2 regions of the Ralstonia flatus genome follow, and region 1 is predicted to be linked to the other one. Evidence: predicted binding sites of a transcription regulator. Region 1 holds the regulator's gene; the other holds the start of a gene.
What was found. The regulator LexA, encoded in region 1, represses DNA repair genes until DNA is damaged. The targets are predictions, from matches to a motif close to ACTGTATNNNNATACAGT.
Positions count from the first base shown of each region.

Region 2: a site for LexA is predicted at 1,254-1,271, ahead of R2676_RS06295 (ATP-dependent helicase). Genes of this name have one in related genera too.

Region 1 is NZ_CAUDLI010000017.1:14,302-17,713, forward strand. It holds gene R2676_RS25840 (dipeptidase) at 1-666, shown strand, start outside; gene R2676_RS25845 (cupin domain-containing protein) at 689-1,000, shown strand; gene R2676_RS25850 (hypothetical protein) at 1,343-1,528, opposite strand; gene lexA (transcriptional repressor LexA) at 1,648-2,298, opposite strand; gene R2676_RS25860 (ferredoxin--NADP reductase) at 2,552-3,328, shown strand.
Region 2 is NZ_CAUDLI010000002.1:566,562-569,973, reverse strand. It holds gene R2676_RS06310 (carbohydrate kinase family protein) at 1-319, shown strand, start outside; gene R2676_RS06305 (YnfA family protein) at 400-732, shown strand; gene R2676_RS06300 (hypothetical protein) at 875-1,192, shown strand; gene R2676_RS06295 (ATP-dependent helicase) at 1,294-3,412, shown strand, end outside.

The DNA of each region.
Region 1 (3,412 bases):
ATCGTCGTGAAGGTGACCGGCACGTCGGCGCACGGCTCGCGTCCGGAAGAGGGCGTCAACCCGCTGCCGCGCCTGGCGCTGTTCCTGCGCGCAGCCGATCTTGGCTTGGCAGACAACGCCTACGCCCACGCCGTGCGGTATCTGACTGATGTGTACGGCACCGATTACCTCGGCAACACCATGGGCGTCGCCTACAAGGACGACTTCATGGGTCCACTGACCATTTCACCCACCGTGATCGGTGACAAGAATGGCCGCGTGGAGGTGACCGCCAACGTGCGCATGCCGCGCGGCAAAACGCCCGACGCACTGCGCGGCGAGATCGCCGGCAAGATCAACGCGTGGGCCAACGCCAACCATGTCGCCCTCGAGATCAACCACGACCAGGGCAACTGGATGGCGCGCGATCCGAAGGGCGCGTGGTTGTCGACGCTGCTCAACATTTACGGCGACACCACGGGCCTCGATGCCAAGCCCGTGCCGACGGCCGGCAGCACGACGGCCAAGCTGATGCCGAACGCCATCAATTTCGGCCCCGCCATGCCGGGCAAGAAATACACCGCGCACAACGCCAACGAGTACAAGGAGGTGCCGGACCTCGACCTCGATATGCAGATGTTCACCGAGATGCTGGTGCGCATCGGCAATCTCCCGTCGATGCAATAACCGACACCGACGGGCGATCGCCATGAACATCATCCGCGCCAAATCGTTCACTGCCGAGCGTGCCTGGGGCGCGCTCGATATTGCCAATATGGGCGGCATTACCACGCGCCTGCACTGGACGGACCAGCCTTATCGCTGGCACGTAAACGATGGCGAGGAAGTGTTCGTGGTGCTCGACGGCACGGTCGACATGCATTACCGCGAAGCCGGCGAAGAGAAGGTCGCCACGCTGCAGCCCGGCGACATCTTTTTTGCCGGTGTCGGCTGCGAGCACGTGGCGCATCCGCGCGGCGAGGCACGGATTCTCGTTGTCGAAAAAGCGGGGAGTGTTTAGAGCCCCCGGCCGCCGCAGCGAAAAAAAAAAGCCCGCAATCTGCGGGCTTCGAATTCAGCGATCTCATTGCCCCTGAGGGCACTGGCAATACTACTGTCACGTACGCCAAACAACATCGGGGTAAACGTCCGTTTTGCTGGCGGAACACCGTCGAATGTGCCTCTGCGTCAACTTCCGGACAGAAAAAACAGCCCGCTCAAACGGCGGGCCGAAAATCAGTTGAAGAAAGCCCTGTCCTCAGGGCACCGCAAGTGTATGAAATCAGTTGCGGCGGCAGCATTGGGGTATGCCCTGATCGGGCGCCGCAACGCGCTTTGCGGCTCTTGCCCGTCGTTCTTTTCCTCAGCAGCTTTCGGCTCCGGCGGCACGTGAGGCCACCGGGATCGCATCCAGCATGCGGCAGATGGCGGCCATGCTGCCGACCATCGTACGGCGCTGCTCCCCCTGATAGATGCGCACGCCCTGGGTTTGGCGGAAGGGCACCGGCTGTACCGGGCGGCGGCGGGAAGACATCGATCCGAGTCGCATGGCAGACCTCGTGAGTTCGGGTGGAAAAGCGAGTGGCAAGACTCCGCCCTGGCGAGCCCGTGGCTCACCTCCAGGTTGGATCAAACAGCGAAGATTTGGCGCGGAGATGCGCCGAAGACTTATGGAGCGGCAGGCCTGATCAGACCGACGGCCAAGCCCTCCAGGTGAAACTCATCACGATCCAGATCAACGTGGATCGGTTCGAAATCCGGATTCTCGGCAATCAGTTCGACATGGCGGCCCTTGCGCTGGAAGCGCTTGACCGTCACGTCGTCGCCAAGTCGGGCCACGACGATCTTGCCGTTGGTGGCTTCGGCGGCTCGTTGCACGGCCAGGAGGTCGCCATCCAGAATGCCGGCGTCGCGCATGCTCATGCCGCGCACCTTCAACAGAAAATCGGGCTGCGCCGAGAACAGCGACGGATCGACCTGATACTGGCGATCGATGTGCTCTGCAGCCAGGATCGGACTACCGGCGGCCACGCGGCCCACCAGCGGGAGTGTCAGTTGCATCAACCCCATCGACGGCAGCGAGAACTGATGCTGCGCCGTGTCGCCTGCCGCCCGCAGCCGAATGCCACGCGAGGCGCCCGGCGTCAGTTCGATCACGCCCTTGCGTGCCAGCGCGCGCAGGTGTTCCTCGGCCGCATTGGGCGACGAGAAGCCGAACTCCGCGGCGATCTCGGCGCGCGTGGGCGGAAAGCCCGTGCGCTGGATCGTCTGGCGGATCAGGTCGTAAATCTGCTGTTGGCGGGGGGTGAGGGTGGCCATTGGCGTACTGTATATTTGAACAGGTGCTGTGATTTTATACAGTGACGCAGGAAGCGCAAGTGATTTTGTTGTGACCTGTTGCGCGCGCGCCCAGTCCTTCTGATCGGCGTCAAAACCTACGCGACTGGTTAGAAGCTTATGCGCAATCCATGCAGGCGCGGCCGCAGGGAATCGCATAAAATCAAGGCCTTGACCGATTTTTGCATCGCCACATAACCCGATTGAGCTTCATTGGGTTGGCCCGAATGTCACCATGTCCGCCTTCAATCAAGAGACCGTTCTGAGCGTCCATCACTGGAATGACTCGCTGTTCAGCTTCAAGACCACGCGCGACCAGGCGCTGCGCTTCCATAACGGCCACTTCGTCATGATCGGGCTGGAGGTTGAAGGCAAGCCGCTGATGCGCGCCTACAGCATCGCAAGCCCGAACTACGAAGAGCACCTCGAGTTCTTCAGCATCAAGGTGCAAAACGGTCCGCTGACGTCGCGACTGCAGCATCTGAAGGTGGGCGACAAGCTGCTGGTGAGCAAGAAGCCCGTCGGCACGCTCGTGCTGGATGACCTGCTGCCCGGCAAGAACCTGTACCTGTTCGGTACCGGCACGGGTCTCGCGCCGTTCATGAGCATCATCCAGGACCCGGATACCTACGAGCGCTTCGAGAAGGTCGTGCTGCTGCACGGTGTGCGCCAGGTGAGTGAATTGGCTTATGCCGACTTCATTACCAGCGAGCTGCCGAACAACGAATTCTTCGGCGATCAGGTGCGCGAGAAACTGATCTACTACCCCACCGTCACGCGCGAACCGTTCCGCAACATGGGGCGCCTGACGGACCTCGTCGACAGCGGCAAGCTGTCTGCCGACATCGGCCTGCCCCCGATGGACCCTGCAGTCGACCGCGCCATGATCTGCGGCAGCCCGGCCATGCTGGAAGACACCTGCAAGCTGCTCGACGCCCGCGGTTTCAAGATCTCGCCACGTATGGGCGAAGCGGGCGACTACGTGATCGAGCGCGCCTTCGTCGAGAAATAATCGATACGGCTTCTGCTGCAAACGCCGGCCTGTGTGCCGGCGTTTTGTTTTTGTGGGCGCCCCGGGCAATCCCGCGTCGGCAAA
Region 2 (3,412 bases), on a different contig from region 1:
CGCGCCGCAGGCCGACATCCTGCTCACGCTCGGGGCCGAGGGCATGGAATGGCTGGCAGCGGCGCACGGCGGGCAAGACGATGCCCGTATCGCCCAACCGGCCTTTGCCGTGCCGGTGGCGGACACCGTCGGCTGCGGCGATGCTGCGATGGGTGCTTGGCTGGCGAGCTTGCTGCGGTCGCCCGATGCGCCCGTGCAGGCACACCTGCGCCAAGCGGCTGCAGCGGCCGCCCTCACCGCCACGCGCGCCGGCGCGTATGCGGGCACGCAAGCCGAGATCGATGCCCTGCTGGAGGCGCACGCCGCCTCGCCCGCCTGAGACCGGGTGACCATCGTGGCAGCGCCGCCCCACATGCCACAATCGGCGCCGTCTACGTCTTGATTGCTTCGGGGCCCGTTTTGGAACTGCTTCGTATTGCCGTGCTGTTTGCCGTCACCGCCATGGCGGAAATCGTCGGCTGCTATCTGCCGTGGCTCGTGCTGCGGCAAGGCAAGCCGATCTGGCTGTTGCTGCCGGCAGCCGCCTCGCTGGCGCTGTTTGCGTGGTTGCTGACATTGCACCCGACCGCGGCCGGCCGCACCTATGCCGCATACGGCGGGGTGTATATCGCTGTGGCGCTCGTGTGGCTGCGTCTGGTCGACGGCGTGACGCTCACCCGCTGGGACATCGGCGGCGCGGCCATTGCGTTGGCAGGGATGGCCGTGATCGCCCTGCAACCGCAGGCCAATTGATCGGATTGCGCGCCACATTTAGGATTTCCTGAGCGAAACGGAACCCTAAGCCGCCGCCAGGATCGGAGGGTAGATCATTGCTGCGGCCGCCGCGCTGCACGCCGGTCGCCCCTCGTCCAACCGCTTTGTCCTGGAGGCCGCGATGCCTGCCAACACCCTCAAACACCTCGTCGTGGCCACGATGCTGATGTCCGCAGCGATGACGGCGTCGGCCCTGACCACGTCAACGTTCACCTTCACCGATCAGGATCTGCAAGGGATGCTCGCCCACAGCCAGCCTCCGCAGGCCGCCCAGCAGGCGAAGCCTGCCGAAGCCGCCGCTACAGAGAGGCTCCGCGTCGGCCTGAGCGATCCGGGCACGCAGCTCGTGCTGCCCTGGTTCCTGGCGGATCTGGTGGATGCGGTCAACCGCCGGGCATCGCCGCAGGATTTCGCGAAAAAGCTGCGGGACGGGATCTGATCGGCCATCGCCGTCAGCCTTCCGTCAACCACCCTCACTTTCCACAGGCAGGCATCACAGTGCTGTATATTCATACAGTTATTTTTTTGTGACGCCCTGCCGTGCTTGCCGCTTCCCCCACCCCAGACACCGCCACTGTGCCGGCCACGCCCGGTTACCTGGCCCAGCTGAACGACCAGCAGCGCCAGGCGGTCGAGTTCGGTATTTCCGGGGCAAACGCGGCGGAAACCGGCCCGCTGCTCGTGCTGGCCGGCGCTGGGTCCGGCAAGACGCACACCCTGGGCTGGCGCGTGGCGCATCTGGTGGCCAACGGCGCCGATCCGCAACGCATTTTGCTGCTGACGTTTTCCCGCCGCGCGGCGAGCGAACTGTCGAACCGGGCCGGCCACCTGCTCGCGCGGGCCATGCAGGGCGAGCGATCGAACAACGCGCTCAATTCCGCGGGCACGTCATACAAGACCACGCTGCCCTGGGCCGGCACCTTTCACGGCATCGGCGCGCGCCTGCTGCGCGAATACGCCGACCGCGTCGGCCTCGCGCCCGATTTCACCATCCACGACCGCAGCGACTCGGCCGATCTGCTCAACGTCGTGCGCCATGAACTGAACCTGTCGACCAAGGAACGCCGCTTCCCGCTCAAGCAGACCTGCATCGCGATCTACTCGCGCGCCATCAACGCCGAGAGCCCGCTGAACGCCGTGCTCAAGCACCACTTTCCGTGGTGCGCGATGTGGGAGACGCAATTGCGCACGCTGTTCGATGCGTATGTCGAAGCCAAGCAGGCGCAGCACGTGCTCGACTACGACGACCTGCTGCTCTACTGGCACGCGATGGTGTCTGACGCAGACCTGGCCGCTGAGATCGGCGCGCGCTTCGACCACATCCTCGTCGACGAATACCAGGACACGAACCGGCTGCAGTCGTCCATCCTGCGTGCGCTGCGCCCGGACGGCCGCGGTGTGACCGTGGTGGGCGACGACGCGCAATCGATCTACGCATTCCGCGCGGCGACGGTGCGCAACATCCTCGATTTTCCGCGGCACTTTTCGCGGCCGGCGCACACAGTGCTGCTGGAGCGCAATTACCGTTCGACGCAACCGATTCTGGATGCCTCGAATGGCGTGATGCGTTTTGCCACGGAGCGCTTTGCCAAGACGTTGTGGACGGACCGCGCATCGACGCATCGTCCGCGTTTGATTTCGGTGCGTGACGAGGCCGAACAGGCCCGTTGCGTGGCCGAGCGGGTGCTGCATCACCGAGAAGGCGGACTGACGCTGAAATCGCAGGCGGTGCTGTTTCGCACCGCGAGCCACAGCGCGCCGCTGGAGATCGAACTCACGCGCCGCAACATCCCGTTCGTGAAATACGGCGGCCTCAAGTTTCTGGAAGCCGCGCATGTGAAGGACGTGCTGTCGGTGCTGCGCTGGGCCGAGAACCCGCGCAACCGCATTGCCGGGTTTCGCGTGATCCAGTTGCTGCCGGGCGCTGGCCCGGCCACGGCGGCACGCGTGCTCGACGCCATGGCGGAAGCGGCGGACCCGATTGCCGCGCTGCTCGCCTACGACCCGCCGGCACGGCTGGCCGGCGACTGGTCTGCGCTGTTGGCGCTCATGCAAACCCTGCGTACGCCCAAAGACAGCCTGGAATGGGCCGCTGAACTCGAAGCCGTCGGCGCCTGGTACGCCCCGCACATGGAGCGCCTGCACGACGATGCGGCCGTGCGCCAGGGCGATCTGGACCAGCTCGCCCGCATGGCCGCCACCTACGCCACGCGCGAGCGGTTCCTGACCGAAATGACGCTCGACCCGCCCGAGCTGACCAGCGATGAATCGGGCGACCCGTATCGCGATGAGGACTACCTGATCCTCTCGACGATCCATTCATCGAAAGGTCAGGAGTGGAAAGCGGTGTATGTGCTGAACGCCGTGGACGGCTGCATGCCGGCCGATCTGGGCGCCGGCTCGCACGAAGAACTGGAAGAAGAACGCCGGCTGCTTTACGTGGCGATGACACGTGCGCGTGAGCATCTGGACATCCTGGTGCCGCAGCGCTTCTACGTCACGCAGCAAACCCCCAACGGCGACCGGCACATCTATGCGTCGCGCACGCGCTTCATTCCGCCTGCGCTGCTGCCGCTGTTCGAAGCGTGCGCATGGCCGGAACCGGAGCCGGGCGCAGACCCCGCAGCCGAAGCGCTTGCCGCCGCCAAGGTTGACCTGA